One region of the Halobacillus sp. ABH2_015 genome, then DNA from elsewhere that is predicted to be linked to it. Evidence: riboswitches for the same ligand, from Rfam matches in the RefSeq annotation. Region 1 holds a riboswitch; the other holds the start of a gene.
What was found. Region 1 has a riboswitch for S-adenosylmethionine ahead of ACXAD6_RS10725 (homocysteine S-methyltransferase family protein). Riboswitches for the same ligand answer to the same signal wherever they lie in the genome.
Positions count from the first base shown of each region.

Region 2: linked by a shared signal. The riboswitch ahead of ACXAD6_RS10145 (methionine ABC transporter ATP-binding protein) and the one ahead of ACXAD6_RS10725 (homocysteine S-methyltransferase family protein) in region 1 are both predicted to bind S-adenosylmethionine.

Region 1 covers NZ_JBSWUG010000002.1:2,006,636-2,023,021, forward strand. The annotation lists gene ACXAD6_RS10695 (hypothetical protein) at 1-84, opposite strand, end outside; gene ACXAD6_RS10700 (sodium/glutamate symporter) at 230-1,651, opposite strand; gene ACXAD6_RS10705 (hypothetical protein) at 1,651-2,013, opposite strand; gene ACXAD6_RS10710 (hypothetical protein) at 2,193-2,519, shown strand; gene ACXAD6_RS10715 (hypothetical protein) at 2,609-3,106, opposite strand; gene ACXAD6_RS10720 (DJ-1/PfpI family protein) at 3,156-3,527, opposite strand; SAM riboswitch class I at 4,100-4,204, shown strand; gene ACXAD6_RS10725 (homocysteine S-methyltransferase family protein) at 4,377-5,426, shown strand; gene ACXAD6_RS10730 (amidohydrolase) at 5,487-7,118, opposite strand; gene ACXAD6_RS10735 (DMT family transporter) at 7,558-8,490, shown strand; gene ACXAD6_RS10740 (3-hydroxybutyrate dehydrogenase) at 8,593-9,369, opposite strand; gene ACXAD6_RS10745 (GntP family permease) at 9,633-10,913, shown strand; gene ACXAD6_RS10750 (DUF429 domain-containing protein) at 11,042-11,698, opposite strand; gene ACXAD6_RS10755 (glycerate kinase family protein) at 11,811-12,977, opposite strand; gene ACXAD6_RS10760 (GntR family transcriptional regulator) at 13,014-13,703, opposite strand; gene ACXAD6_RS10765 (tartrate dehydrogenase) at 13,844-14,938, opposite strand; gene ACXAD6_RS10770 (SLC13 family permease) at 15,132-16,386, shown strand, end outside.
Region 2 covers NZ_JBSWUG010000002.1:1,900,284-1,916,669, forward strand. The annotation lists gene ACXAD6_RS10105 (GerAB/ArcD/ProY family transporter) at 1-283, shown strand, start outside; gene ACXAD6_RS10110 (Ger(x)C family spore germination protein) at 273-1,418, shown strand; gene ACXAD6_RS10115 (3-ketoacyl-ACP reductase) at 1,485-2,207, shown strand; gene ACXAD6_RS10120 (ABC transporter permease) at 2,374-3,114, opposite strand; gene ACXAD6_RS10125 (ABC transporter ATP-binding protein) at 3,111-4,022, opposite strand; gene ACXAD6_RS10130 (hypothetical protein) at 4,102-4,224, opposite strand; gene ACXAD6_RS10135 (MetQ/NlpA family ABC transporter substrate-binding protein) at 4,262-5,089, opposite strand; gene ACXAD6_RS10140 (methionine ABC transporter permease) at 5,124-5,789, opposite strand; gene ACXAD6_RS10145 (methionine ABC transporter ATP-binding protein) at 5,746-6,789, opposite strand; SAM riboswitch class I at 6,864-6,965, opposite strand; gene ACXAD6_RS10150 (carboxymuconolactone decarboxylase family protein) at 7,142-7,489, shown strand; gene ACXAD6_RS10155 (iron-containing alcohol dehydrogenase family protein) at 7,587-8,648, shown strand; gene ACXAD6_RS10160 (NAD(FAD)-utilizing dehydrogenase) at 8,875-10,212, opposite strand; gene ACXAD6_RS10165 (GNAT family N-acetyltransferase) at 10,205-10,786, opposite strand; gene ACXAD6_RS10170 (hypothetical protein) at 10,915-11,376, opposite strand; gene ACXAD6_RS10175 (ectoine synthase) at 11,446-11,844, opposite strand; gene ACXAD6_RS10180 (EAL domain-containing protein) at 11,992-13,206, opposite strand; gene ACXAD6_RS10185 (N-acetylmuramoyl-L-alanine amidase) at 13,362-15,020, shown strand; gene ACXAD6_RS10190 (RDD family protein) at 15,072-15,497, opposite strand; gene ACXAD6_RS10195 (DUF420 domain-containing protein) at 15,667-16,215, shown strand.

The sequences.
Region 1 (16,386 bases):
TTCATGGTCTAAAGAAGACTGGGAAGATGTGCATCCTGCAGTAAAAAAAAGAACAGCAAAGACAATGGAAACCTTTTTGATCATGAAACAACCCCCACCTCTCGTTCTTTCCTGACTCTACGAACACCAGGGGCATCCAGTTTCAAAATTTAATAAATGATTCCTTATTTTAGAACAAACCAAACGTTCTTGACGAAAAAAAGAAGCTGCGTTTAAGCAGCTTCCTTGTCTACTCTTGATTTTTTTGTTTCCCAAAATGGAAAATGCCGACCAATATACCCAGGGCCGTCATGCATAAAGCGAGAATAAGTCCGGCCCACGGACCGACCCCGGCAATGAATGGGACAGAAAGTGCGGTGACGAGGCCACCTCCTAAAAATGGTTCATAAACGAGCTGCTTATAGCCGAAAGCTTCAAATGCCGGGGACTCGTTGTCCGGATCGACGATGCGCATCAATAGAAGGCCCGTGGCCGTCACCCCCATGGATTGACCAAAATCTCCGATCCCTCGTTCAAACCAGTAATTTGGAATGATCTTGGGAGCAAGGAAAATAAAGCTGAAGAGGTTCCATGAAATCCCGGCCACAGCCAAAATTAAGAAAGGCACAAGATAGTCCCCGATCACTTCCAGGGAAACCGTTGCGATGGCTGAGATAATTAACAAGTCCAGAGCCAGCCCCTGGATGCGGTTCACCATTCTCCGATCAATCAAGTTGTATTTATCATTTTTGTTAAAGAAAATCTGAATGATAATGCCGCCGAACATAGCAACCGGAAACAATGGAATATATGTCATGAAGCTTGATCCTGTCCAATTGGCAATCGTGATGCTTTCAAGTCCGATCAGTCCCTGTAAAATACCCCAGCCAATCAGAATGGCGATCATAATGATGGAGAGGTGAAAGGATAACGGCTCGATGGATTCAGGACGGAGAGTCATTTTCCCGGCAGGTTCACGATTCTGATATTCCATAATGCCACTCTTCCGCAGTTCAGAAAATCCATCAACATCCTTGATGACCTCGGTCTTGTTGTTCCGGACCGCCCAGTTAATCAAGATAATACCAAAGATGACCCCTGATAAAACACCCACAGTGGCCAGGCCGATCGCTAAATCGAAGGCTTCTGAAAAACCTAGCTCTTCAAATGTACTTGCCATTCCCGCCGCTGTACCGTGTCCTCCTTCAAAAGCCACTTCAATAAGAGCACCGGCCATCGCTGGAATATCGAAAAAGGGTGTTAAAATCAGCAGTACGACTAACAAGCCGATGACATACTGTCCCCACCCGACGGCCCAGCCAAAGGCAAGCTGAGGGCCGCCGTAGGTCCACACGTCTTTCAATTTAGGCATAGCCGCTCCCAAGAAGAGAGAAGCAAATACTACGTTAATCATTAACCCTGGAAGGGCTGACCAAACCTGGATAATCGTATCTGTCATAATGCCGTTCGTTAAGAAATGCCCTTCTGATACAAATTGGGCTGCAATTTTCCCAAGCACCTGCGGACCTAATAATAAAGCTATAAAGCCGCCGATAATCGATGCCGGCAAAAAGAGATCCTGAAATATTTTCACTTTTACTCTGATAATCTTCCCGATGATAAGAAATACACCAATGTATAATAGCGCAAAACCTATTTGTTCCGGACTCATTATCCCATCACCCCGCTGTTTTTAAACTTCAATTCATGAATAACCTTTTCCCCCGATTCCCGCTGAAAAAAGAGTTTTAAACGCTTATGAAAAAAGAAAGACTTTTCAATCATTTCCTTTGAAAAGTCTTTCTTTCTTATACCTCCTATCCTAGATCCCAACCGATCCCCTCTATGGAAATCATCCTCTTTCCTGAACCTGATGACAGGCACTGTTCCTGAACGAAATCGATGATTTTTTGGAGGTGTGGATTCTGAGGGGGTTATGGCCTTATACGATTCATCAACAAAAGCCGAATTGAAAACGAAATGAACTTCGACCATGGGTAACTTCAGCAAAGAACGAGGTTTACGTTTCATCATCGAATGGGGAATGCTTTACCTACATGTATAATTCGGTCTGTATTATTCCGGCTGCCTTAGTAAAAATAATAGAAAACCCATCTGCTTCTCTATCTTTTCAGCGACTGTGATATTCATCTATACCATAGTTCATATCCTGTCATAGAATGTACTATCTTGATATTCAGGAGGTGTATGGTATGGATCATAAACCGTGTAAAAAGGATTCTCATCCCGATGTGGATGTAATCACCTGCAGCTGCTGTGTTACTGGACTAGCTAATGTCATCTCCAGCCGTTTCCGCTGCGGAGATACGATTGGCATCACTTTCTTCGTAGAAGAAGGAGCAGGCATTTTTGTCGGCAGGTATCGAGGACTGGAAGACTATGTTCTTGAAATCGATGATCTACTTGTACCTGGGACAACCAGTTTCATTCCACTATGTGATGTAGGGAGTGTCGAAAAAGGCCTTCCGCTGCAGGAGGAACCTATGCAGATCAGCAAGGTCACCAGGGTGACAGAGTAAACGTATAGATCGACCCTCTCATTGAACAAAGAAAAGGGAGCCACTTTTATCGTGCTCCCTTTTTTTTCGTGATGTAATCTGAAATGTCTTCACTCATCCTGATGCATTAGTGGCTCCAGTTCAGCTAGTAAGCGAGTGGTTTCATCCAACAGCTCTTGGTATTGCACAATGCCGGTGATCAATACGGCTGTGTAGACGCCTGTACCCAGTATAAATAAAACTCCCTTCCAAAAAGGATTCAGACTCGTATCCTTCTCTTTGATGCTGGATTTCAATCTTATAAGTTTAGATAGAGGGAAATAGAACAATAGCAGGACATAAGAAAGGAAGGCCGCATACATTTGTCTTAATTGTTTTTCATTCACCCAGAGATACGTCAGTTCTTCCGGCTTGTCCTCCAGCGACTTCCAGCTTATAACAGTTTGATGAACGGTGCTTCCTCTCCAATTATATTCTTCGACCCTCGTTGTCTGATCTCCCAACTCTTTGACGCCTACCCCAAAAGGAGCGGGAGTATCTCCGAATGATACGACATGATACACAATAAAGATAAGAATGATGAATAGAAAATGGATTGCTTTGTACATGCTCTCCTCCTCTCCCACCTTGAGACATCACTTTCATCTTCTATTGAATCTATTTCTCTAAGGTTTCCATCAATATGTAAAAGTACCGGGGATCACCTGTGTTGAAGTACGTATACCACGCTTCCAGGGTTCTTTCCGAAAAAACGTCCAAGTGCTTAAGTATAAGATTCGCAAATAAAAGGGCTCCTGCAGAGCTGGCTGTTATAAGGTTCTGATCCGCTACGGCCTTTATGTCCTTGTAATACGCCTCCCCATCATAGTTCGGACGGACCATATAAAGATATTCAAGACTGTTGCTGTTATGGAAACGAATGTTCAACAAACCGGCTTCAGCAAGCATCGGTGTGGCCCCACAAATGGCAGCAAACGTCGTCCCACAGTCCAGAAGCTTTGCTGCTTTATGTATGATGGGTTGATGGATACATCAGTTCCACGTATCTGCTCCGGGCAGCAGCAAAACGGTCGAAGGGGAAAGGAGGATCTCATCCGTTGTTATATCAGGTGTAATCCTCATCCCTCCTTTTGTCGTAATTGTTTCTTTTCCTGCCCCTGCCACCTGAAGTGAAACATCTTCCCGTCTTCTTTTAAAGTAGTGCCCCGAGTTCAACTCAGCGGTTATTTAGCCAAGTTTCCAGTCTGCCAAGGTATCTAAAGCATAGACATAAACGTTCCCTCCATTTTTTACGCACTTCCCGGCACAATCCCTAAGACAGAAAAACCATTCCGGTTAAGACAGAACACAAGCCTTCTATAATGGACTACGAAATGCCTTGTATAAAGTTTCATAATGAAGAGACCCCCTCCACCTATAAATCTACGTTCATTTTCCCATTATCGTCGTAACGGCGCATCCTTCTTCTCTTCGTTTTTTAAATACCGGTGGATTTTTTCCGAAAATTCTATTGATTCTCACTATATTTTCCTGTAATGTATAACGCAAGCGAAAGGATAAGCGTTGATCAAACGGATCAGCTGCTTTAAAAATTACATACGAACTTATCCAGAGAGGTGTAGGGACTGGCCCTTTGATACCTCAGCAACCAGCCATTGGCACGGTGCTAAATCCAGAAGGCAGCTTTACTGCCTTGAAGATAAGGAGTCCTAGAAAAATGGAAGGCCCCTTATCAAAGGAGGTCTTTTTTTAATGGAAATATACACCACTTCTTCTGTTAAAAAGAGCTCCATCAGAATCTGTGAGTCAGCATATTCCTTTAGAAGGATGAGCTTTCTAATATATTTATTCAATACCAAATGGAAAGGTTGTTGTGAAATGAAACGATCATTAGAGCAGAGGTTACAGGATGGACCCGTCATTTGTGGAGAAGGTTACTTGTTTGAATTGGAGCGCCGCGGCTATTTACAAGCTGGATCCTTCGTACCGGAAGTAGCGCTGGATAACCCGGAGGCACTCAAACAGACTTATCGAGACTATATGCTTGCGGGCTCCGACGTTGTGTTAGCATTCACGTATAACGGTCACCGCGAAAAAATGAGAATTATTGGAAAAGAAGAATTACTGGAACCGCTCAACCGTCAGGCAATTCGTCTGGCTAAAGAGGTGGCTCAAGAGCATCCAGAGGAAGAAGCTCTTGTGGCTGGGAACGTTTCCAATACCAACCTGTTCAATCCGGATGATCCTGAAGCTGTTGAGAAAACAAGGAGCATGTTTGCAGAGATGATCGGCTGGTGTAAAGAGGAAGGTGTAGATTTCGTGAATGGTGAAACCTTCTACTACTATGAAGAAGCTCTGATTGCTCTTGAAGAAATTCAAAAGCAGGACCTCCCTGCTGTCATCACATTCGGTCTGATGGGGGAGAACGTCTTGCGGGATGGCTATGAAGTCGAAGAGGCCTGCCGCTTATTAGAAGAAAAAGGGGCGCTCGTTGTAGGAATGAACTGTTTCCGCGGTCCGGCAACGATGCAGCAGTACGTTGAGAAAATCCGTAAAACCGTGGACGGTTATGTTGGGGCCCTTCCAATCCCTTACCGGACAACGGAGGAGCATCCTACTTTCTTCAACCTGCCGGACGGTGGCTGTGCCTGCACGCTTCCAACGGAAACAACGTTCCCAACATCTCTCGACCCGCTCTATACGAACCGCTATGAACTGGCGGAATGGGCTAAGGAAGCTCACGGTATAGGTGTGAACTACCTGGGACTCTGCTGTGGAGCGTCTCCGGCTATGCTTCGTGAAGTAGTCGAAACTGTCGGACGCACAGCTGTAAACTCCACGTATTCTCCAGATATGAAGAAACACTTCCTATTCGGCAGCGATGACACGCTGCAGGATCATATAACATCGTATAAAACGAAAGCCTAAGCAAAAAAACCGCCTGTCCTACTTGGACAGGCGGCTTTATTAAAACGAAAACGGCAAGGCTCACAATGCATTTGGATTCCCCTGGTTTTCTTCCCTTTTGTATAAGGTGCGCCCTTCCTTAATTGTTTCTTCTACTTGTATTTCTTTGATCTGCATGGGGTCTACTTGGAACGGGCTCTGATCAAGGATGACCAAATCAGCTAGCTTCCCTGCATGAAGGCTTCCTTTTGTCTCTTCTTCTCCATATTGATAGGCGGCATGAATCGTAACGGCTTGAAGAGCTTCATACACGGTCGTACGCTGTTCTGCTCCAATCGTTACTCCTGTTCTCGTTCTTCTATTCACAGCACTCCAGATCGTTTGAAGCATATTCGGCTTGATAACAGGAGCGTCCTGATGGAAATTGACAGGAAGACCTTTTTTTATGGCTGATTTAGCCGGACTGATCCGGTTTCCCCGCTCTTCACCGAGGTTTTTCAAGTGGACATCTCCCCAGTAATACGTATGATCAACAAACATAGAAGGGATCATTCCAATCTTCTTCATTTCATCCAGCTGATCATCACGGACGGTCTGGCAGTGAATCATGACCGGTCTGAGCACATCTTTCTCCGGATCTTCCGTTTCTTCTACAGAAGCTTTATAGCTTCTCAGCAGCTGATCGGCTGCTGCATCTCCATTGCAGTGAGTTAACAATTGAACATTGTCTTGAACCGCCTGTTTTGTAAACTGCTTCACCTGCTCATCGCTGTACCAGGCACTGCCTCTATACGTTTCCTCTCCTTCATAAGGTTCCGTAAGCCAGGCTGTTTTCCCCTGCGGAGAGCCATCTAAGAACATTTTGTATCCACCAAGCTTCAAGCGTTTATGGTATTGCTTCGCATAAAGAGGGTTGGATGCAAAGATCTCATTCGGATTGGTGTCCATAAGAGGGTAGGATACGACATCAATAAGCAGTCGGTCCTCTTCAGCTAAGGCTTTACACAACTCGACGAACTGCTGAGAGGCGGCTCCATCCTGCACAGTTGTTATCCCATTCTGTATATAAACGTTCTGTCCTTCTTCCACCATCTTCAAAGCATCCATTTCCATCCCTTGTTGCAGATACGGTTGAATCAATGAAAGACTTGTTTCCTCAAAATATCCGTTTGGTTCCATACTTTCTGCCATCCGGCCAATGGTTCCACCTTCGACTTCCTCCGTTTCGGAATCAACGCCTGCCATTTGCAGAAGAGCGTCGTTAGCACAACCCATGTGAGCGGAAGCGTGAAAAACAAAGAGAGGTCGATCTGTGATCTCGTTCAGGATATCCTTGGCAGGGTGGTGTCCCTCATCCAATATCGTGTGGTCATAGCCAAACCCAATAATCACTCCGTCTTGTTCGTCTTCCTGCTGCTCTATGTATTGACGAAGCGTGCGCTTGACGTCTTCAAAGTTTTCGCAGCCGCTCAGATCTGCCATCCGGGAAACCGGACCTACAAAAGAGATATGCCCGTGGGGGTCAATAAACGAAGGCATTAACGTTTTCCCTTTCAAGTCCACTTTTTCCACCTCTGATGGATGTGCTTCCTTCTCGATTTCCTGAAGTGCGCCCTTATGTTTAATCCATCCATCCTCGATTAAAATCGATTCAACAAACGTATTTTCCTCTTCCATAGTAAGAATATTTCCTCCGTAGTATATCGTCTGCATGGTCATGTCTCCTCTTGTAATCGTCTAGGTCATGGGGGAAAGGTTCTAATGGTTTGATGTCCATTTTCCCCTTAAGTAATGAAGAGGATAGTATAACATGAGGAAAAAATGACCAAAAAGAGACTTTACACCGGGTTCCTTGCTCCTATTCTTTTAGGTCACCCTATTCATCCATCATGCACACATTTCTCCTTCCAAACCTCCCCTGTATGTTTATAATTCGTCTACTCTGCTCCGTTCCTCTTTATAAACACCCGGGTCCTTTATACAGGAAAACGGCTGATCCGCTTACGGGTCAGCCGTTCTGTGCAGGTCTCGGCAATCTTTGCATCATCGTCCATACAGACGCCGTTTTTTTAGAAAAGAAGGAACAGAATCTATCCAATCCTTCCATATTCTGATAGCATTCCATATATCAAATCGTATGGAGGAAGTCACAATGAGTCAAAAGTCTGCTCTTTTTTCAATCGGTACAGGTGCCGCTTTATGGGGGATCATCGGTTTTTACGTCACTTACTTGTACAATATCGGATTCACCCCTGCACAAGTCGTGTCGCTGAGGGTTTTATCAGCCAGCCTGCTTCTGGGGATTTACCTATTATCAAAAGACCGCCGTTTCTTTAAAATAAAAGCAGGTGACAGCCGATACTTTATCGGGACGGGGATCATCAGTATCGTCCTCTTTAACTGGTGCTTGTTCAGTGCGATTGAGGAAACGTCTATTTCTGTAGCATCCATCCTTCTCTACACAGCTCCGGCGTTTGTCACAATGCTTTCACGGCTGATTTTCAAAGAATCATTGACGTTGCGGAAAGTCTCTGCTCTTTTGATTACCTTTACAGGCTGTGCCCTTGTCGTCGGCATCGTTCCACATTCGGAACAATCCATTTCCATGTATGGACTGATTCTTGGACTTGGATCAGGATTCTTTTATGCGTTATACAGCATTTTCGGGAAGTTTGCCCTTGTGCACTATGATTCACTGACGGTTACCTTTTATACGTTTGTATTCGCATCGATCGCTATCGTACCATTCAGCGTCCTTTGGAATGAGGCTTCTTTATTTTCAACCGTATCCACATGGCTCTATGTACTGGGACTGGGGCTCTTATCTACGATGCTTCCGTTTATTCTATACACGAAAGGTTTGAGTTTCGTAGAATCGAGCAAGGCCTCCATTATCGCTACCATTGAACCAGTGGTCGCCACACTCATGGGTTTTCTCGTCTTTCAGGAGCAGTTGACCTTTTGGCAGTACGCAGGGGTCGGCCTCGTCATTACGGCTGTCATCGTCGTACAGGAATCAAAGAAAAACAGCAGCGCCACCCACCGGGAAACGGGAAGATCAGCCGTCAACCAGCTTCGGGGCTGATGGACCCTTCATTTCACAGCCGTCTATTTCTACATAAAAAGGAACCGTTCATTTTATTCAATGAACGGTTCCTTTTATATGTTATCAATCATTTTCGTTTACTTACTGAGCTGTATATCCACCATCAATAAGGACGGTTTGGCCTGTTACACTTTTCGCCTTGTCACTGGCAAGGAACATAGAGTAGTCTGCAATTTCTTCTACTTGAAGCAGGCGTTTTTGAGGAACTAGTGGATAAATAACTTCCTCCAACACCTTTTCCAGTTCCACGCCACGGGATTTGGCAAGATCCTTCAATTGACCACGTACAAGTGGTGTATCTACATACCCAGGGGCTACAGCGTTGACTGTGATGCCATGTTCTGCACCTTCAAGGGCACTTACTTTCGTCAAGCCGATGACTCCGTGCTTGGCACTGTTGTATGCGGCTTTACCAGAGAATCCGATGACACCGTTAATGGAAGCCATGTTCAGGATACGTCCCTGCCCCTGCTCCTTCATAATCGGGAAGACCGCTTTCGTTGCGATGAATGGTGCTGTCAGCATGATGTCCTGCATCAACTTGAATTTTTCTGTTGGGAATTCTTCAAGAGGAGATACGTGCTGAAGCCCTGCGTTATTGATAAGTACGTCAATGCGGCCATAGGTTTCAACCGTCTGGTTAATAGCGGCATTGATTTCGTCTTCGCTCGTAACATCCGCTTTTACCCCCATAGCCGTTAAGTTCTGCTCGGTCAGCGACTTTGCGGCTTCTTGTACACCGTCTTCATTAATATCAGACAAGACGACTTTTGCACCGTTTTCTGCAAAGACTTTTCCGATTTGGTACCCGATTCCCTGAGCTGCTCCTGTAATAAATACAACTTTGTTTTCAACCATGTCTATCAACCTCTCTCATGTATGTTCTTGATGAGCTGCTACTTTTAACTCAAATTCGATTGTACCCAAAAACAATTTCCATTTCATGCATTACGAATTATGCGGAATATTCGTTTTTCCCCGAAAAATGCATGAATTCTCTATCTTTCTATTTCTATTGATTACTGTAAAGCGTGAGAGTAAGATATTTCTTGTTGCAAAATATTGTCGAGTTTTGTCAAACGCAATTTTACTTATAATAATTACCAAAAGGAGGTAATACCATGTTTGCTATTATCATAGGACTTGTCTCTTTAATGATCATGGCGTACTTAGGCTGGTCCATTCTATGGATTGCCCCAATTGCTGCTTCGATCGTAGCGATTCTATCAGGCATGAATATTCTAGATGCATTCACATCTGACTTCATGAGTGGGTTTGCTTCATTTGCGAGAGACTTCTTCCCCATCTTCCTGTTTGGGGCGGTCTTCGGAAAACTGATGGAAGTAACAGGGAGTGCCCGGAAAGTAGCCAGCTTTTTATCCAGAATTGTCGGAAAAGAGCGGGCGATTTTAGGAGTCCTTTTAGGTGCTGCCATCCTAACTTATGGCGGTGTGAGTCTATTTGTTGTCGTCTTTGTTATGTATCCTCTGGCTATTAACTTGTTCAGAGAAGCCGATATCAGTCGGAAAGTCATTCCAGGAACAATTGTGCTTGGTGCGTTCACCTTTACAATGACTGCTCTACCCGGTACAGCTCAGGTCCAGAACTATATTCCTACCGAATACTTTGATACAACGATGATGGCCGCGCCGATCATCGGTATTGTCACCGGATTGATTATGGCTGTCGGCGGATACTTTTATCTTTCCTACCGGGCGAATAAACTGACGAAAGCCGGAGAAGGCTTTACAGAGCCGCAGAATAAGGTTGGAACCGAGAGTTCCGGGAACGATCCCAGCGTCTTTTTATCCTTCCTGCCGCTTCTCTGTGTAGTCCTTTTGATTAACATCTTCAACGTAGAAATGCTGATTGCTTTATTCATCGGAATTATTCTAACGATTATCTTGAATTGGAAAGCATTCCACGAGTTCATCACAGCATTGAATGATGGAGCCAAAGGCGCTGTAACTGCCGTTGTGAATACAGGCGCAGCCGTTGGATTTGGAGCAGTCGTTCAGGCTTCCCCTGCTTTTCCAGCGATTAAAGAAGCGTTATTGAACATCAAAGGCGGCCTTGTCATTTCAGATGCGTTAGCTACTCAGGTGCTGGCGATGATCACCGGATCCGCATCAGGGGGAATGAACATTACCTTGAATGCTCTCGGATCTGACTATTACCAGCAGGCGATGGAGATGGGAATGAACCCGGAAATCCTTCACCGGATTACAGCCATTGCATCCGGAGCTTCGATTCTTCCGCATAACGGTGCCCTATTGACTGTATTTGCGATTACAGGCTTAACCCACAAAGATTCCTATAAAGATATCTTCATCGTTGCTCTGCTCATTCCGTTTGTGGCAACAGTAGTAGGAATTTTGATGTCCTATATTGGAATTGTATAAAACAGACCGAGGAGACTATATCCTTTGCCTGTGAAAGAATTCCTGAAAAATAAGCAGGATCCGTCGTATATTGTTTCGGCGGATCCTGCTTATTTTTATCCATACCGTTTTTTCCAAGCGGGCGGATTTTAACAGCAGAAGTCATAAGGGTGCAGTGGCGGTTCGGCTTGATAGCTCCAGGGAGATACCAATTTTGAGTCATTCCATCCCCATGCGGCAAGAGCAGATCCGCAGGCATCCAGCGTATGGACATGTTCGAGTGATTCTTCCGGAATATCGAGCATATTCATGTGATCCCTCAACCAATCCAGCACTTCTTTTCGGATAGAGCGGTCTTTTTTGTACGAAAGAAAATGGTCTGCGTCATCCACCCGTGTCAGAACAGCTGCACCGGGATGGACTTCAACGACTTGAATATCATACGGCGTATCCAAATGGGAAAGCTCTCTTGATAACCGAATCCCCCTCAGAGTCAGGTACACCATTCGTGTCATAGTCGGAGTCATAATGGAGGAGGATCGTCCTCCTTCTCCCATAAGGAACTGCCGTAAAGAACGGTCTCTCATGCGATCGCCCCCACCATCCTGATAAGACAGTGGCGCATCGATTCCGACCACAACCTTCCCCTCTGATGCCAGCCTGCTCAGTGTATCTATAATGTCCCCGTCACTGGCCGGAGTAACTTTTTCTTTGAAAATCAGTGCATCTTTCCTGTCCTCAAAAATCATCACGACCGTATCGGCATGATTGCTCGGACCTGATAAGTCAATGCCTGCGTAATACACAGTAAATCCTCCTTTTCCTTAGTTCTGTTATACCTTCCAAACCCTTCGCAAAAACAGGAAGCGCATACAAAAGATCTCTTCCTTTTGGCTCAGGAAGAGATCTTCAAGGGGATCAGACGCTTGATATTGCAGAAGCGGTCTTATATTTATAGACCGTTTTGTAAACATTCATGATGTTTTTTGCGGTTTCCTCAACAAGAGGACCAGCATGTTCACTTAAATAATCGAGAGTGGAGGGCGCGTGGGCAATACTGAAAAAGGCTTGAATGCCTTTTTCTTCAAGAAGCGCATAACCATCGCTCAAACTCCCAGCTATACAAAAGACAGGAACGTTAAACTGTTTTGCTCTCATTCCTACGCCCATAGGAGCCTTGCCGAATAACGTCTGGCGATCTGTTTTCCCTTCCCCGGTAAGTACGAAATCCGCACCTTCCAGTTCAGCGTTGAAATCAATACTATCCAGAACGATTTCAATGCCCGGCTTTAATTCAGCGTTTAAGAACGCCATCAAACCAGCTCCCAGGCCTCCGGCTGCCCCAGCCCCTTTTTCATGCCTGATATCCTTATTGAGATATTTGTGAATCTGCATTCCATAATGATGTAACGCCTGGTCCAGTACTTCTACCATCTCCGGCGTGGCTCCCTTTTGAGGGCCGAAAACAGCCGAAGCCCCTTCAGGTCCACACAGTGGATTTTCAACATCACAGGCGGTTATGAACAGAGTAGAAAAAATCCTTTTGTCCAATTGATCCGTCCTGATTTCATGGAGATCCAAAAGTGCTTTCCCTCCATTAGGCAGCAGGCGCCCTTCCCTATCCAGCAGCTCTGCTCCAAGTGCGGCAGCCATACCCGCGCCGCCGTCATTAGTGGCACTGCCGCCTATGCCGAGGATTACTTTCTTTACTCCGTAATCCAGCGCTTTTTTAATCAGTTCACCCGTGCCGTATGTCGTTGTTTCATAGGGATTCAAATCTTCTTCGGCAAGGAGTGTAATACCGGAAGCTGCGGCCATTTCTATGACAGCCGTCTCCCCGTCTCCCAGAATGCCCCAAGCCGCTTGGACTTTTCCACCAAGGGGGCCGGTCACTTCGTTAGTTTGAAGCTTTCCACCCGTGCTCTTCACAAGGGACTCAACCGTACCCTCTCCTCCATCTGCAAGCGGAAATGAACGGACCTCACAGGAAGGAAACACCTGTTTAATGCCTTCTTCCATACTCCGGGCAACTTCAACAGCAGATAAACTGCCTTTATAAGAGTCAGGGGCTACTATACATTTCATAGACGTATCCTCTCCAAATGTCCTCCCGTACTTCGTTTACATAGAGTCTTGATCTTCTTCAAGCACCTCAAGGATTTCATTCCTTGCTCTTTTCCGGTGCGACTGCATCGAGGCCTGAGCCGCTTCTGCGTTACCCGCCTTCATACACGCAGCTATGGCCCTGTGCTCTACAATCGACTGCAGCGGGAGCGGACGTTTATTTATCGTAAGCAGGCGGGCGCGGTACAATTGATCGGCATGAACATCAATCACATTAGCCAGTCGTTGATTCCCTGCATGTTCTATAATTGTAAAGTGAAACAAGTTATCCAGCCTTGCCCATTCATCAAGATCATTGTGTGACAACGCCTGTTCCTGCTGGGAAATAAGTTCTTCCAGATGGTCCAGATCATCACCGTCCATGACTGATACAGCAAGGCCGGCGGCTAATCCTTCCAACATTTCCACCACTTCATAGATTTCTTTCAAATCTTTAGCAGATATCGGTTCAACTTCAAACCCTTTTCTAGGGATCAGGTGGACGACTCCTTCGGTCTGCAGACGGATTAATGCTTCCCTTACAGGAGTGCGGCTCATATCTAAAACTTCTGCAATCTCCCGTTCCAGGATGGTCGGGCCCGGCAGAAGCTTCAGGTTTCTGATTGCCAGTCGTAAAATCTGATACGCTCTGGCCGGCAGTTTTCGTTCGGACACATGATGGATGATCGGCGCCAACCGTTCCTTCATTTCCTCTACTCTTGTATGCGGTTCTGTACTCACTGATGATTGTTCTCTCATAAATTCACCACTCTGACTTTTGTCTTCCTTCCATTATAACAAGAAGAGAGTAAAAAGAGAGCGCACTCCCTTTTTACCCTGTATGGAATTTAGACATTTGCGTATTTGGATGAAATGTGTGAGATAATCGCGTCTGTGACTTCTCTTGTCGAGCTGGTTCCCCCAATGTCTGCTGTTAAGATACCATCTTTCGTTGTAGCACGGATGGCCTCATTAATTAAGTCTGCTTCCTGCTTCAGTCCAAGGTGTTCCAGCATGAGGGCAGCACTGCCGATGGTTCCGATCGGGTTGGCGATTCCCTGTCCTGCAATATCAGGGGCAGAGCCGTGGACAGATTCAAACATACTTGGGAAACGGCCGTCCAGATGAATATTTGCACTCGGGGCGATTCCAAGACTTCCAGCAAGAGCACTGCCGAGATCGGATAAAATATCCGCATGAAGGTTGGAAGCCACCACTACTTCAAGCTCTTCCGGATGAAGTACGAAGCGTGCAGCCATCGCATCCACGAGCCATTGATCGGTTTCGACTTCAGGATAGTCCCGGCTTACGCGCTTGAAAACTTCATCCCACAATACCATGCCGTACTGCTGGGCATTACTTTTTGTGACACTGGTCACTTTTTTCCGGTCTCTCTTCATGGCCAGATCAAAAGCGTGGCGAATCACTCGTTCACAGCCTTCCTCTGTAAATACAGAAGACTGGACGGCCACTTCTTTTCCAGGTCCGCGCCCGGCAAAATTACGACCGCCGATACCGGAGTATTCACCTTCTGTGTTTTCCCGGACTAACACCCAGTTCAACTTTTCCTTATCCGGATGATTCAATTTCCCTTCTACACCTGGCAGGAACTCAACCGGGCGAATATTGGCCCACTGATCAAAACCTTGACAAATGGCAAGACGGAGTCCCCAGAGGCTTATATGATCGGGAACGGTCGGATATCCAACAGCTCCGAAGTAAATAGCATCATGATCTTTGATTCTTTCCAGTCCATCCTCATCCATCATCTTTCCATGTTCAAGGTAATATTCACACCCCCAAGGAAAGTAATCGCTTTCAAAAGTGAACTTATTAGAAGTCTTTGATAGATGATCGACGACACGAAGCCCTTCTTGAATGACTTCCTCTCCAATACCATCACCCGGAATTACAGCTAGTTTAAAATGTTGTTTGTTTTCCATCGATACATTCCTCCTGAAAGATTTTTTGTTTAACTATTCTAAATATTAATTAATGTATACGTTAATGTCAAATTAAATTTGATGTAAAAGATAAATATCCCAATTTTTGAAAATAGTTTGACAATAATGTATACGTAAAGTATCATTCAGACATGAAAGCGTTATCAAAAAGGTGAAAGGAAGGGATAAACGGATGTACTTACATTCTGTCTGGGAGCAATTATGGAAATGGGATCGCAGCCTTCGAAAGGATATAAAGCATGTAACTTCTTTTGTATTTGCAAAATCTTCTTCGAATGCAGCTGTACAGGAAGAGATTGATCCATCAAAGGAACTCGTCGATGACAAACCTCCACGACCGGGGAATTATTCCACCCCTCAGAAAATCGGATTGTTTGTGGGACCCCTTTTATATGTGTTGATTACCTCACTGGTTCAGCCGGAAGGAATGAACGCAGAAGCGGTCCAGATGCTTGGTCTGATCAGCTGGATTGCTACATGGTGGGTAACCGAAGCGCTGCCGATTCCGGTCACGTCCCTGCTTCCGCTGCTGCTTTTTCCGTTAACAGGAGTGATGGAGACCGGTGAAGTTTCCTCCTCTTATGGCGATCCTCTGATCTTTTTATTCGCTGGGAGTTTTATGATTGCTTTAACGATGGAAAAATGGAACCTTCATAAACGAATCGCTTTAGCTATCATTGCCTTTATAGGAAGTAGTCCGAATATGATTATACTTGGTTTCATGACAGCGACCGGTTTTTTATCGATGTGGATTTCCAATACAGCCAGTACAATGATGATGGTTCCAATCAGCCTGGCTGTTACGAAACACGTAGCCGAATCCTTGAAAAACAACACAGATGTAACTCCCGGAAACTTCCCTTTTGGTACCGCCATTATGCTCGGAACCGCGTATGCAGCAACCATCGGTGGATTCGGCACACTGATCGGTGCTCCGGCCAACACGATTTTGGCTGCAACGGTGAATAATTTATACGGCATTGACATTTCCTTTGCCCGATGGATGATGTTCGGTCTTCCCATGGTTGTTCTTCTTGTACCTCTCGTCTGGCTCTATCTTGTTAAAGTCGCCTATCCAATGAAAATCAAGAACATTCCAGGCGGAAGAAAAATTATAAAGAAGGAATTAAAAGAACTTGGAAAAATGAGTTACGAAGAGAAGATTGTACTGACTGTATTTTCCCTGACAGCGCTGGCTTGGATTACGCGGAGTCTTGTCCTTGAACGCTTTATTCCCGGTATTGATGACACGATTATCGCACTGCTTGGAGCAGTCCTGCTCTTCTTAATTCCTGCCAAAAATAAAGAAGGAAGCATTCTCGATTGGGATACAGTCCTGAAACTGCCCTGGGGAATCCTCTGGCTTTTCGGAGGAGGTCTCGCTCTTGCTGCGGGTATCGTCAGTTCCGGTCTGGATAAATGGATCG
Region 2 (16,386 bases), 110 kb from region 1:
TGAATTGATTTTCATTTTCGGCTGGCTGATCACTGTATTCACTTCATTCGTGACTTATACTTATGGAATGATTCTCGGCATTGGGAAAGTAACGAAGCCGGGCTGGTGGTGTATGGCTGCCGCAGGCCTTTTGATTTTCACTATCACCCTTTATCCGGAAGGCCTTACAGAAGTGCTGGATTACTCCTCTCACATTCAATGGATCAGTGCGGCTGCGGTCATCGGATTCCCTGGACTGTTACTGATCGTATCATTGATGAGGAGGCAGACGCATGACACTTAAACCTATTTTCTGTCTGGTTTGTTCGACTTTCCTGTTAACGGGATGCTGGGATATTAAGGAAATTGAAGATGTCGGTATTGTTACCGGACTTGCTTTAGACGTTGCCGAAGATGACCACATGTTAATGATTAATCAATATGTAAAGCCCGGGCAGATTCCTACACAACAGGACAGTTCCCAGCAGGACAGCCCGTATCAAAATCTCGAATCAACCGGAACAACGCTGTTTGAGATGATTCGTGAGAACTCACTCGAGAGTAACCGACCGCCAAACTATACTCATTTAAAATCGATTTTATTCTCAACCAGGCTGCTCGAAAAAGAGAAGCTCAGCCAACTGATTGACCTTTATATCCGCGACCACGAATTCCGCCGGACTGTTCCAGTATTCATTACAATGGATCCTGTTCAGAACATATTCAACGCCCAGCCGGAAAAAGAGCTGTTTCCATCCATCCAAATTAAAGAATTAAGTGAAAACTACCATAAGAATAATACCAACCCTAAAAACTTAACGATCGGAGATATGTCCCAGTATATTTCAGAAAAAAGAAGCTTTATTATACCTGGAATGGCTATGATTAATGGAAATATCAAATCCTACGGAGCCGGCGTCATTTTAGGAAAAACGTCCCAATATATCGGCTGGATTCCACTTGAAAAGATGGAAGGCGTCCGTTACCTCCATAACAATGTGGAAGGTGGATACATTTATTTAAGCGAAAAAAATATCGTAGACGGACCCGTCGTTCTGGAAATTAAGGGGGCGGATTCCAAATTTGACGTTTCCTTCTCTGACGGGGAACTTTCCATGAGTGTTGATGTAAAGGTGACCACATCCCTTGGCGAGGACTGGGGCGTCGACCGCAACGTTTTTGAAACGGGTTGGGAAGAAGGAATCAAGAAAGCCGCGGACAAAAATATCGAGGATAAGATCAATGCCATTCTTCAGATCGCGCAGAAAGAATTAAAAACGGATTTTGTCCACCTTTCCCAGTGGGTACGTATCCATCAGCCGGACTATTGGAATAAACATAAAGAGGAGTGGGATGAAATCTTCTCCCAGATGGATATTGATGTGAAAGCAGAAGTTCGTATTAAGGACTTTGGCACACAGAACTTCAACATGGAGTAACATTTTTTGATTCCTCTTCTTCTTCGGTTTACACTTTAGGAGAGAATGTTGGAGAGGATGATTAAAATGGGACAGGAAATCAAGGGAAAAACCGCCTACATTACAGGAGCCGGACGCGGGATCGGAAAAGCCACCGCTCTCAAGCTTGCCTCTGAGGGCGTGCACGTCGGGTTAATGGCCCGCACAGAAGAAGAGTTAAACAAAACAGCAGACGAAGCAAGGGCTTATGGAGTACAAGCCGCTGCAGTCTCTGTAGATATTGCCCGGCAGTCAGACGTAGAACAGGCGGTTGAACAATTAAAAGAGCGTATCGGCTCTGCCGATATCCTCATTAACAATGCCGGCATGGGGCTTTACGGGGATTTCCTGAATATCGATCCTGAAGATTGGAAACGCACCTTTGAAGTCAATGTATTCGGTACCTACCATGTGACCAGGGCGGTCCTCCCCGATATGATGGAGAAAAATCATGGGGATATCATCAACGTTTCTTCAAGCAATGGTATAAAGGGAACTGCAGGATCCACTTCCTACAGCGCCTCGAAATTCGCTATACAGGGAATGACGGAAGCGCTGATGCAGGAAGTGCGCAGAAACAACATCCGTGTCTTCACCCTGAACCCGAGTCTTGTGGCTACAGAGCTTGTCTTTGGAGATCATTTGGAAGAGCAGGATAAGGAAAAATATATGCAGCCGGAGGATATTGCCGAGTATATGACGGCTCAATTGAAGCTTCATCCAAGAATCTTCATTAAACAGTCCCTTCAATGGGCTACCAATCCATTCTAATTTTCAATGGTGTAAAACCCGTCCTGTATTGGTGACACCTCCACGCGGGACGGGATTTATTATGTCATTTCGCTGCGAATAATCCTCAGCTGAGACAGCTCTTTCAACCACTATGCAGATGGAAGATATCAGTGCCTGTTTAAGTCATTGGTAACCTGCCTCTTCCTTATTTATCACTCCAACGGAAAAACCTCGCGGCTAATACTGTAGAAACGACGGCAATGCCGATCAATACAAACACTTCGAATCCATATTCAAAAATGGGTGCTTCGTTCCACGTCCCACGCAGAAGTTCGATCACATAATAAAGCGGAAGGACTTTGGCTGTATATTGGAGGACTTCCGGCATCATTTCCAGGGGAAAAGTAGCCCCTGACAAGAAAATCATCACATTCAAAAACAATGAACTGATCGCAGCCGCAGACTGTGTATTTTTAGCCAATGATGTAATAAAAAGAGCAAAAGGGAAAAAGGCAGCGATACTTAGAAAAAGAGCAGCTAGTGTGCTTCCCATATAAAGTGGAAGTTCCAGGTCATACATCAACATTCCAAATACAAGAAGGAGCAGAGCAGAACAAAGAAAAATCACCGTCCCTTGAACTGTGTGAGCAGCCAGGATCTTCCACGGCTGTAAAGGGGTGGATTGATATCTGCGCAGGACTCCGGTTTCCCTGTAGCCGGCCAAAACGGTTCCCAAGGTGAAAAAGGAAGTGGTCACGATATTTACTCCGATCCAGGAAGGTACAAATAACGCAGCAAATGAAAAGTTTCCTTCAGCATTGTCTCCAAACATGGATCCAAACAGCCAGATCATGACGACTGGAAATAAAAAGGTCCAGAATACACTGAGACGGTCGCGGAAAAACATTTTCGTTTCCAGCTGTGCAAGCTTCCATACGACATTCATCTGGCTTCCTCCTTCTCCAAATACTGGACAAAAAGATCCTCCAACGTCCCTTTAGCAAATTGGAAATGATTTAAGGATAGATTCTCTTGATGACCATAGGCGAAGAGATGATAACTGGTGAGCTGCAGATCGTCACTGTACACTTTAAACGTATCTTCTTCTTTTTCAACTTTGACCACCCCCGGCATAGATGGAAGCTTTACATAAGGAAAATCATCGCTTTGAAATGTGATCAGCATGGCACCACTCTGCTCAAGCAGAACGGAGGGCCGGTCCATTGCTTTCAGTTCACCACTGTAAATCATTGCCACCCGGTCACAGAGCTGTTCAGCCTCTTCCATATAATGGGTTGTCAACACGATAGTGCTTCCTTTCTCTCTCAACCGGCGGATCAACGTCCACATTTCCCTTCTGGCGTGGGGGTCCAGTCCCATACTCGGTTCATCAAGAAAAATGATTTCCGGCTGGTGCAGGGTCGCCAGTGCCAGGGTAACCCTCTGCTTCCATCCTCCTGACAAATCTTCGAAACGGACATTCATTTTCTCCTCCAGCCCCAGCATTTCCACAAGCTGTTGTTTCATTACTTTTCCTGGGTAAAAAGCAGCAAATAAATCCAGGGCTTCTTTCACTTTCATTTTCTTTTGAATGGATGTCGCCTGAAACTGAACACCAATCCGCTGATTCAATTGTTGAAGTTCCCGATTCGGCGTAAGTCCCAGCACATCAATGGTTCCACTGTCAGGCTTCAAAATTCCTTCAATCATTTCCAGCGTCGTTGTCTTGCCCGCTCCATTGGGTCCAATGATCCCAAAAATTTCTCCCTTTTTGACGGAAAATGAGACGCCTTTGACAGCCTGCACTTTTCCGAAGCTTTTGGTCAATCGGTCCACTTTGATTACAACCTCCATTTGCTCTCCACCCCTTCTTCGTCCTTTCTGACCCTTCTTACGTATCACACAGAGATAAGTTTCAGAATAGCAGGAAAAATCACGCGCCTGCTATAGTTCCATCATAAGACCGATGGTTGATAAATTCCTCCAGTTCTGTCCGACACGTCAGATCATCCCGGTCAAATACCATCGTTCCTTCTTCACCTGCATAAACCTCCATTCAAAAAGCCGCCTTCCAAAGGAAGACGGCTCACATGTTATTCTTCTTTCATCCATTGTGGCTTACCAAAGCCTTCAAACTTTTCATCCATGATTTCCTCAAACTCTTCCGATTCCACAACTTCCTTAATATCCTTGGCAAACTGGGCATCCAGATCTTCGGTCTTGACAGCTACCCGGTTTCTATAATCATCCGGCATATCTTCGAGGGCGAGAGCACTCAGCAGATCCATCTCGGCAGCAAGCGCATAGTTACCAGGAACCATGGATAGATCCTCGCTGTCCACCAGTCGTGGCAGCTGGCCGGCTTCTACTTCAACGAATTCGATTTCTTTTGGATTTTCTACGATATCGTTCAAAGAGGCACGAAGAGGGTCTACATCTTCCTTCAAAGTGACCAGACCTTCATCTTCAAGAATGATCAGCGCTCGGGCCAGGTTCGTCGGGTCATTGGGAATCCCCAGCGTACTGCCTGTTTCAACACCATCGATATTCTGATACTCACTGGAATAAATACCCATAGGTGCTGTTGGAACAACAATGACCTCGGACAGATCCAGGTTGTGTTCTTCGGCAAAGGACTCTAAATAGATTTTGTGCTGGAACAGGTTAGCATCCAGATCACCATTGGCTAACGCTTTGTTAGGCTGCACATAATCCGTAAACTCTTTATTGGTTACTTCATAGCCTTTCTCCTCCAGCAGCGGAGCAATCGCTTCGGTGACCATATCACTGTAAGGACCGGATGTAGCTCCAAAGCGGATGGTTTTCTTCTCTTCTGCATCTGCATTTTCTTCTCCGCCACCACAGGCAGACAAAAAAGTAATGATTGTTAAAGCTGCAAACAAGGTTACGATTTTTTTCATTTTATCTTCCTCCTGAACTTCGTTTCGTCTTGGGTTAACTTTTTTTCACTGTTTTTGCCAGGAAATCCCCAGCGTACTGGACTACCTGAACAAGGACGATCAACACAATAACCGTTGTAAACATGACGAAATTATCATAACGGTAATACCCGTACCGGATGGCGAGGTCGCCGATCCCTCCACCGCCAATTGCGCCGGCCATTGCGGAATACCCGATCAAGCTGATGGCTGTTATCGTTAAACCACTGATCAAGCCCGGCTTGATTTCAGGAAAAATGATATCTTTAATAATCAGCCATGGGGAAGCCCCACATGCGATAGCCGCTTCTATGACGCCTTTATCAATATCCCTGGCGGATGATTCTACAATTCTTGCATAAAAAGGAATCGCTGCGGCCGATAAAGCAACGGAGGCGGCAATCGGTCCTGTTGTCGTACCTAAAAGAAAATTAGTAAATGGGAATAAAAACACAAGCAGGATGATAAATGGAATGGAACGGACAAGGTTTACAAAAATGCCCACAGCTCCTTTGATCCATTTGTTTTCCAAAAACAAGTCACGGTCGGTAACAAATAGCAGCAACCCCAGAGGCAGACCGGCGATAACGGCTACGCCAAGTCCGATCCCTACCATGATCAATGTTTCCATAAATGATTTATTCAGCTCGGGCCACAGGTTGATCAGCTGATCGATCATGATTCAGCACCTCCACTTCATCCAGTATCGTTTTCAGATTTTCCACAGCTCTCCCGACTTCCTGCGGGTCACCGGTTAATTCCATAACAAATGTACCGAGGGCTTTTTCCTGTATATAATCCACATTTCCATGCAGGATGTTTCCCTTGATTTTATAGTTCTGAAGCAGATCCGACACAACCGTATCTCCCGCCTGTCCGCCGGTAAACTTCATCTGGACAATGGTGCCGCGGCTGTTTTTCAGCAGTTCTTCCGGAACATGGAAATCGATCACTGTTCGAATAAACCGCTTTGTCAAAGCATTTTGAGGAGAGGCGAAAATTTCGTAGGCCGCCCCCTGTTCTACCACTTTTCCTTCTTCCATGACCGCACAACGGTCGCAGATTTCTTTCACCACTTCCATTTCGTGTGTAATCAATACAATGGTCAGTCCAAGCTCCCGGTTGATTTTCTTTAATAGTTTCAGGATCGACTGTGTCGTGTTCGGATCGAGTGCGGAAGTTGCTTCATCGCACAGCAGCACTTTAGGATCGTTGGCCAGTGCCCGGGCAATACTGACCCGCTGCTTCTGCCCTCCACTCAATTGAGCGGGGTACTGATCGGCTTTATCGCTAAGACCTACAAGTTCCAACAGACGCCTGGCACGATCATTGCGCTCCTGTTTTGGTTTACCGGCCGCTTTCAAAGCAAAGGCCACGTTCTCCAAAACCGTTTTCCCCATAGCAAGGTGGAACCCCTGGAAAATCATGCCGATGGACTGTCGTGCTTTTCTAAGGTCCTTTTTGGAGAGAGAAAGCAGATCGATCCCATCGATATAAACCTCTCCTGATGTCGGGCGTTCCAATATGTTCATGCATCGGAGGAGTGTACTCTTACCAGCTCCACTGTATCCGACGATTCCATAGATTTCCCCCTCCTGAATATCGAGAGAAACCTTGTCCACCCCGATCACCTGTTTTTTCTTGGATGTGTAAATTTTACTGAGCTCCTGGATGGAAATCATAACCGTCCTCCTTTACCTAATAAAAAAACTCTCTTCCTTATCAAGAAGAGAGTTTCGCATAACTATCAGCCAAACTCTTATCTCCCGGAATATCATTCCGGCGGATTTAGCACCACTCCACATGGAAGGTTGCTGTGACGTCTACGGGCCTTTCCCTCAGTCACTCTTGATAAGAATTAGTTGTTGCTATTCGTTTATGATTTACAACTTTAACGCATCATTCTGCATTTGTAAACAATTTTCCCAACATTTCATTAATGGACAGGGATGTGCCGGGAAGCCTATTACGTTGTTTAAGTGACTGGAAGAGGAAGGAATAAAAGGAATAACAAAGAAAAGGGAGAGTGAAAGAATGAACAAACAAGGAGAAGACCTGCTTAAAGAATATAGAAATGGCATTGAAACCCTGACCGAACACCTGCCGGAGGCCACAAAAGAATACAATCACTTTACCGGCTCGTTCTTTGAAGACGGAGAACTCAGCAAAGGTACCAAGCACTTAATGGCTCTTGCCATCAGTGTGAAAGATGGAGATGAAGCCAGTATTGCCTATCACATGGATCAGTGCGTCGAAGCAGATTGTTCGGACAAGGAAATTTATGAAACGATGGGTGTATCAGCTGCTTACGGCGGGGGCTCTGCCATGAGTCAGGCCGTCACCACAGGTCTGAACATTCTTCAGGAATTCCGAAACCGTTAAGCTGCAAAACCGGGGGGCCTGCTCCCGGTTTTGTTATTGACATATTATTCTGTCATCTGGATAATGATGGCTATATCATTACCAGAGGTGATCAACCATGAAAAACGTAACTGTACAAGGAGCACCTGCGATTTATAAAGCTGATCCTGGAATTTTAAGGAATATACCGGAATTGTTGGAAAACCAGGCCTTTGCAAAAGCAGGAATCATTCACGGTGAGCAGTCGTGGAAGGCTGCTCAGCCCTATTTTCCAAAGCTGACGATGCCGGTCCAATCGGAAGCCTATAACGGGGAGTGCTCCCATAAAGAGGTCATGCGTCTCAGTGAAGCCCTGCGGGACTGTGACGTCTTGATCAGCATCGGAGGCGGAAAGGTCCTTGATCTCGGAAAAGCCTGTGCCGATCAATTGAATATTCCAGTCGTGCTCATTCCTACACTAGCCTCAAACTGCGCACCTTGGACGCCGCTCAGTGTGTTTTACGATGATGAAGGGAATTTTGAGGAATACATTATTTATCCACGTAGTACATGGATGCTGCTTGTAGAGCCTGATCTGCTCGTTCGTGCCCCGGAACCTTATCTCAGGGCCGGCATCGGCGATACGCTCGCCAAATGGTATGAAGCGGATGTTCTCACGAGGTCTCTCGCCTCCAAACCGATTTCCGTAGACATTGCGCTGCACGCGGCCGGATTATGCAGGGATGTTCTCATACAAGATGGTACAGAAGCTGTGGAAGCCGTTCGTCAGCAAGCCGTCATACCTGCCTTCATGAGAGTTGTGGAAACCATTATTATGGCTGGCGGTATGGTCGGTGGATACGGGGATAGTTATGGAAGAATCGCCGGAGCCCATTCAATCCATAACGGCTTGACCAAAGTACCGGAAACCCACGCTTTCCTTCACGGAGAAAAAGTGGCTTATGGTATTCTCGTCCAGCTTGCTCTGGAAGGCCGCTTTGATGAAATTGAAGCACTCACCCCTTATTACCAGGAGATGAACCTGCCGGTAACCCTCGATGACTTCAACTTGACCAACAAGGCAGAAGCCATCTCCATAACAGCGGAGCATGCTGTAAAACCGGGGGAATCCATCCGATTAATGAACGTCATGGATGCCGCTCAAGTGGAGGAAGCGATGACCCAGATTGAAAATGGTTAACCGCTGATGCGGTTAACCATTTTCAATCTTCTTGTTCCTTGGTATGGAAGAGCATACCCAAGTGAAGCTACTCCATACAACGATTTATATTTCCTGCCCAAGTCAGCACAGGCCGGGACCGCGGCAGGCATCCACCCGTCAGCCGGACGCGAACATCCAGATGAGAAGGTATGATCCAGGAAAAGATATGTTTTTTTCTAAAGGCTGAGGAAAACGGTCGTTTCCTTTACCCTCCTATTACCTCTCCGACATAAATCCCACTAGCCGCTGCCTGGGACAAGGAATGAGTGACGGATGAGCAGTCTCCGACCAGAAAAAGTCCCGGGACGTCCGTTTCAAAATTCCTGTTGGTTGGAATAACTGGTTCGTAAAATTTAGCATCAAGCCCATAAAGCAGCGTGTCAGGATCCACCGGTTCACCTATCGCTGCTTCAAGAGAGGTCAGGAACTCGATGAGAGCCTCTATATAAATATGTGGCACTTCTTCTATCAGCGATCCTTCGTCAGCGGAAAGAGAAGGAATCACGGAGTTTGCATGAATTGAAGTCGTCCCCTTTCCCTTTTTCAAATCTTCAAGACGCTGGACCACGATTCTTCCCCTCGAACGATTGATTCCTCCAATGACGCGTGATGCTTCTTCCACCGCCTGCTTTAGACTCGGAAAGTAACGGGTGACAAACAAAGTGAAATTCAAATTTTCTCCCGGCACCCCTTGTTCTCGTGAATTCTGACCATCAGGCATGACAAGTCCATGCTGATGTTTTCGAATAATCCTGCCTTTGGGATTCATACAGTATGTGTAGGCCGTAAAACGTGACGTTTTTTTCAAAAGTTTCGTTTCAAATGATTCTTTTAGGAGAGCATCCAGCTGGCCGCCCCGCATTTCCAACCGTATACCCAGGTCCAGCCGCGTCTCCCTCGGTTCGATGCCAAGCGGTTCCGTTATCCGTGCGAACCACTCCCGGCCGCTGTTTCCTGTCGCAAGCACAACTTTTCGACTTAGAAACTCCTCACAATCTGTAACGATACGGAAACCTTCACCCACCCGTGTAATGGAATTGACATGGGTGTTAAAAGAAAAGGAAAGCTTATTGACTAAGTGTTCATATAGGTTTTGAAATACCTCCTTCGACAGAGAAGTACCAAGGTGGCGTACCTCCGTCGTTAAAACGGTCAAGTCACCACAAGCAGCCCTTCTTTTCACATGCTCGTTATCTGTTGAATACATGTCCACACGGTCTCCTCCAAAACCGGTTAGAATGCGGTCCACTTCTTTCATAAGGCGGGCGGTTTCCTTTCCGCCGATTTTTCGTGGAAGCTCTCCACCAAAAGCGTTGGTAAAATTGAATTTTCCCTCTGAATTCCCAAGACCGCCAAAGCCTATGTACTGATCGCAGGCTCCAGAGCACGTGCAAGGTTGTCCATGCCCCTGTGCGCAGGATCTCTCTTTCAACGGTTTTCCTACGTCTACGACTTTCACTTGAAGTCCGGGGTGTTTCTGGACAAGGGTGTAGGCCATAAATGTTCCCGCTACACCAGCACCGACAATGGTCACATCATACATGTTCCTGCCTCCGCTCTTTAATTATTGCGTAGACACACGTGTCTGTCAGATGTTTCCCATCCACGGATCGATCATCATTACGCAACATTCCTTCAAGATGGTAGCCAAGTTTTTCGGGAACCTGCCTGCTTTTTTCATTTTCCCTTTCACATCGGATTTCTACACGCGCTCCACCGAGATCATAAAGAGCCAGCCGCGTTATTTCACGCACGGCTTCCTGCATATACCCATGCCCACTCCATTTGGTGTCGATCCAGTACCCGATTTCAAACTTCGGAATATCCCAGTCAATAGTATGAAGTCCAGTCGTCCCAACAAACGCTCCATTCTCCTTGTGAAAAACAAGATACCGGAGTTTTTTTCTTTCCATAAAATCTACATGGGCCTGCCTGATATTGCTTTCTGTATTTTCAATCGAAGGCATCTCCTGCACAAAAGGAAGCCACGGCTTCAACTCCTTTTCCGACCGATGAACAGCTTCATTAACCGCCGGGCCGTCTCCAGCCTCCGGCCTCCGTAGACGAAGGCGTTTCGTATGCAGCACATAGGGAACGTCGATATGTATAGGATCCAAGGTTTCCTCTCCCCTTTCTCACTAATAGAATACCAGACTGTTAACCTCTTTGAAAAAAGATTTACATTCATCTTATATAAAATAAAAAGAGGAAGAAGGGCCTTCCCCTTCTTCCTCTTTTTATTCATTTATGAAACCGCCGCTTTACCCTTCCCTGCAGCGATACGGCAATAATGGTTTTTGGCTTTCCACCTTTGATACCCGGAATAAAAACCGACCCCCAGACTAAACACGGAGAGAACAACTGCCATAACCCAGGAAAAATCCGTAGTAATAATAGCCGGAAGCCAAACTTGAGCCGATTGGGAAAATGACGAGCGCAGACTATAGAAAAACGGCCGTTCCAGCCAACGCTCTTCCCAAATCTGCCATAATTGTTCATTCGTCTTACGTGCCATTGTTGTTTCATATAAAAACAGCCCGAAAAAGAGCATGGCAGCAAGATAAATGATTCCAGTCACCGATTCAAAGAAAAGCTGAGAAACCCCCACCAGAAAGGCCATAATCAGAAAGTTGTACCACATGGATTTCCGGCTTTTCATCCGAATGGAAATTTGATCCACGCTTTCTTCATCCAACGCTTTTTCCATAACATGCTCCCTTTCTGCCTTTTTTGTTAGGTTACCAAAAAAATACAGAAAAGGAAAACACCCCTTACATCAAAGGTTCCCTTGTTTTGAATCTGCTGGATACGTACCATCTGCATCGTGTTTTTCCCGCCCCTGTAAAGGTGGATTAAACACACAGATCATCCGCATATCCGTGAAGGCACGGAGCACGTGTTCATCATGCTGATCCAAGGCGTATAAAGTGTTTTTGCGAATGGGCCAGGTCCTTTGATCAGAAACAGTCACGACCTCGCCTTCCCCTTCTATACAGTAGACCGACTCGAGATGATGCTTATACCACATTTTCGTTTCCGTCCCCGCCCTGATTACAGTATCGTTGACAGAATAACCCATATGATCTTCAGCAACAAGTAAACGCCGGCTGATCCAGTTCCCTCCATCCACTTCCCTGTTGGATCCAACAACATCTTCCAGTGCTCTCACTTTCATCTGCCATCCCTCCTTGCCTTACTTTATTCCATAGACACCAACGTAGACCCTTTCATCACATTCTCTTTCTGTAAACAAAACAGGCCTGAGGGACCATGTTTCGATGGTTCCTCAGGCCTTTCTGCGAGAAGTGGAATGTGCCGCTGTTCAGGCAAGCAGACATGCGTGATCATATAGATAAGCGTATCTCAAATCAATGAAAAGAAAATGCTGGTCGGTTAATGGAAAGCTGAATGTGCGGACCATTTCTTTCGTTTCAATATCCGAGTAAAGGTCCGAAAGAAGACCGGCGTGCGTTTCCCTCATTTTCATCACATTTTCCAGAAAATACGGGCGGAAAGCCCAGTTGGATCCTCTTTTATCCGTTTCCATAAACCAGTCGTCTTCTTTTTTACGGAAGTTGGAGGATACTTGTTGACCGTCCATGTGGCAAATGAACATACGGAAGCTTTCATTGTGAAACTTCTCCGTCACCCCATCAATAAACGCATCGGATTTCTTTGGTCCTTCCCACCTGGCCAGGAGCTGTCTCACCTTGGCTTCCCAATGTTTCACATACTGCTGACGATCTTCCAACAGGCGTTTTTCCCGCTGTACAAAGCCGCTCATCCGTTCTTTGATATCCACCGACAGCGCCCCTTTACCTATGGGGTCGAAGGATGGGTGGGCAAGGTAATATCCCTGATAGAATCTGCTGCCGTGCTTCCAGGCAAAATACAATTGAAAATCATCCTCGATATTCTCAAATAAAAGTGCCGCCCCGATCCGATGGGCGAGCATAGATAACGAGTACATGATATCCTGAAAAGCATCTCCATCCTGTCTGCGGATGATCCCTGTATCAATTTTTAAAATATGGGGTTCCAAAAGTCTGATCCGGTCGATATTCGAGCTCTTTGCTCCAACATGATCCACGGCAATCTGGATACCGTACGTTTTAAAATACAGCAGAAGGTGGTTCAAGGTTTCAAAGTCTTCATCAAAATCATGTTCAGTCACTTCAATGACAATACGACTCAGGTCAAATCCCTGGTCCTTGAATTGAAGGAGCGACTGCAGGAGATCATCCCCATTGTTCACCATCAGCTGCTTAGCATTGCGGTTGATAAACAGCAGACCTTCTGTTCTGTTATCCATCATCATGTGGACCGCTTGAGTGAGGACGACTTGATCGACCTCCACTTTGAATTCCTCCGGCACGTCCGTATCATGGAAAAAGGGACCAAGACTCTCCCACGTCTGATTTTCTTTATAACGGGCCAGCACCTCATATCCGATCACATCGTGATTAATTGCACTGACAATCGGTTGAAAGACAGGCTTTATTCTATGTAAGTTCCCTACAATATCCAGTGGATCCATGAGTCTCCTCCTTTTCACGTCATTCTATTATTATACAATACAAGCCGTAGTCAGCTAAAGCATGTGTTTGACAAGGTGATTTTGCCGCTTCATCCATACAAGCATCTAAGAAAACTCATATACTAAAAGAGATTCTTGAAAGGAGAAAGATTGATATGAAAACCATTGTCATTGACCCGGGGCACGGAGGTACAGATCCAGGTGCCGTTTACCAAGGGTATCAGGAAAAGACCTTTAACCTATCCATCGCCCTCAACGTCCAGCGTTATCTTACGGAGCATTATGAAGTTGAAATTGTCATGACGAGAACGTCGGATGTAACGGTTTCCTTGAGCAGGCGGACGGCGGCTGCTAATTCCGTCAACGCTGATTTCTTCCTATCGATCCACAATAATGCCGCCGGTGGAAGCGGATTTGAAAGTTATATTTATAACGGAACTCTTGCTCCGAATACTCAAGCTTACCAGTCCATCATCCATAACACGATTTATCAAACAGCTTCAAAATACAGCGTGAACAACCGGGGCATGAAGCAAGCCAACTTATTCGTCACCCGCGAAACACAAATGAGTTCCCTTTTACTCGAACTCTTATTTGTCGATCATCCCGACGATCTGTCCCTGCTGAGAAACTCCGCGTTCATCAACGACATATCCAGAGCTATCGCGGAAGGAACAGCCAAAGCTCTACAGCTGCCGAAGCTTTCCAGCACCGCAGCGACTGAGAGCTCCACGTTATACAAAGTGATGGCTGGAGCTTTCCAAAGCAGAGAAAACGCAGAACAACGAACCGAATTTTTATTTCAAAACGGTTTCGCTGCTTTTATTGTGCCTGCCTCCATCTCAGGCGGGGTCTATTACCGGGTTCAAACAGGAGCTTTCTCCAAGGAAATAAATGCCAAATCACAGATAGACCAATTAAAGCGGATAGGGATCGCAGACGCGTATATCCTCGCCGGAACAGACAAATCCGAATCCCCTGTGCCGGAAGATGATCTGTACCGGGTCATTGCCGGATCGTTCCGAGAAAGGAAAAATGCCGAGGAACGGATGAACCGGCTTACCGCTGCCGGATTATCCTCGTTTATCACCACTTTAGATATCGGCGGCCTCACCTATTACCGGGTTCAAGCCGGCGCTTTTCAAGAAATGGATCATGCCAAAGCTCTTGTGCATCAATTGAAGTCGTTCGGTATCATCGACGCCTTCATCTGGTCGGGTTCTGATTTCCCAGCCGCACCAGATTCACCTGCCCCCGAAACACAGGAAGACAAGTGGACCATTCTTGGGCAGAGTGTGATTGACGGTTGTCAGCTTGACCAATTTGTCCGTTCGGTCTATCCCGGTGCTCCAGAGCTTGGTCAGTACTATATGGTATACGGAAACCTTTACGGCATACGAGGGGATATTGCGTTTGCCCAGGCCGTGCATGAAACGAACTATTTCCGTTTCACCGGCGATGTACAGAGAGATCAGAATAATTTTGCAGGTATTGGTGCTGTAGGTGGTGGAGTGGCCGGGGCATCCTTTCCGACACCCGAAGAAGGTGTCCACGCTCAGATTCAACACTTATATGCCTATGCTTCCAGCGATTATATTCCTGAGGGGGTGAAGATTGTAGATCCACGATTCGAACTTGTTGCACGGGGAAGCGCCCGCACATGGACCGCGTTGAATGGAAAATGGGCTGTACCTGGTGATCAGTATGGCCAGCTTATTTTATCAATCTATCAACGAATGGCCGAATACACACGGAAGTCTATAGAAACCCAGCAGCAGACCCTGCAAACACTCATTCAAGATTTAAACCAATAAATAGAACCGGCTGCCTTACAGGAACCGGTTTTTCGATTGAATACAGAAACATTACTTCTCTTTAGGTTCTTTTGGCTTCATCATTGTAAAGGATATGAGTTCCCCCCAGCTCCGTCCTTTTTTATCCAATACGGATGTTGCAGCAGAGACAAACAGCCACCATCCATTGGTCAACAGAACCGGGCCGAATCCAAGAACAGCTCTTATCATGGATTGAAACACATGAGGGCTTCCTCCATGCGTCGAAACGACAGACATATTTGTCAGCAGCATGCCTAACGTTCTCCCCTGTAAGAATAATGGCAGAACTATCAACATGGTCAGATGGATCGTGATAAAGGCCTGCCAGAATACAGGGTTGGGATCAAATCCCCTCCCGGTGTCCTCTAGATACGTGTATAGAGCAGCCCCTGTTCCGGATAGGAGCAGCTCCCCGCCAAATCCCAGAAATTTCAAAAACAAGTACTTCGGGCGCATAATCTTCCCTCCTTGTACGTATCCTATGGATTCTTTCCGGAAAAGGTCAGCCCATTATTCCGTCTTTTGTCACGCTTGTAAGCCATCATGAAGTGACAGTTTCGTTAACGTTCGACATCATGAGATGATTTTCAAGCGGATTTTTTATATACTATTCCTGCAGTCTATTATGAGATGGGGTTTTACTTTGGAAATAAAAAAAGATTTTAATTATGTACCATGGGTGGTTGGATTGTCCATTGCTATCAATCTAATTGTCGTGGCCTTGTTGTTCCTCCCGGAAATTGGAAGCGAGACCAGCTTTGACATTACACTGCTCCCATTACTTAATGCCGTATTCAATTCCTTCACATTCGTGTTTCTGCTGGCGGCTTTATTCATGATTATCCGAAAGAATATTACGTGGCATAAACGATTCATTTTTGCTGCCTTTACAACAACAGCATTGTTTTTAGTTTCATATCTCACGTACCATTCCATGTCTGAATCAACGTCCTTCGGCGGCGAGGGTCTGGTGGCAGGTATTTATTACTTTATTCTGATCACCCACATTGTGCTGGCCGCACTTATTGTACCCCTTGCCCTGTTAACACTGTTCAGAGGTCTGGCAATGAAAGTGGATAAACATAGGAAAATCGCCCGCTGGACGATGCCGATCTGGCTTTATGTCAGTTTGACAGGCGTCGTTGTCTATTTAATGATTTCTCCTTATTACTAAAACGAGTCACGTGTCTTTGGATACGTGGCTTTTTTCTTTTTTATATTACAAAAACAATAAGTAAACGGGAAAAGTTGGCTATTTCCCGAGATATTTGTTATTGTAGAATAACAGCCGGTAGGGATTGAATCCGGTTACGTCTATGAAAATATAATGAGCACATGTCCAACC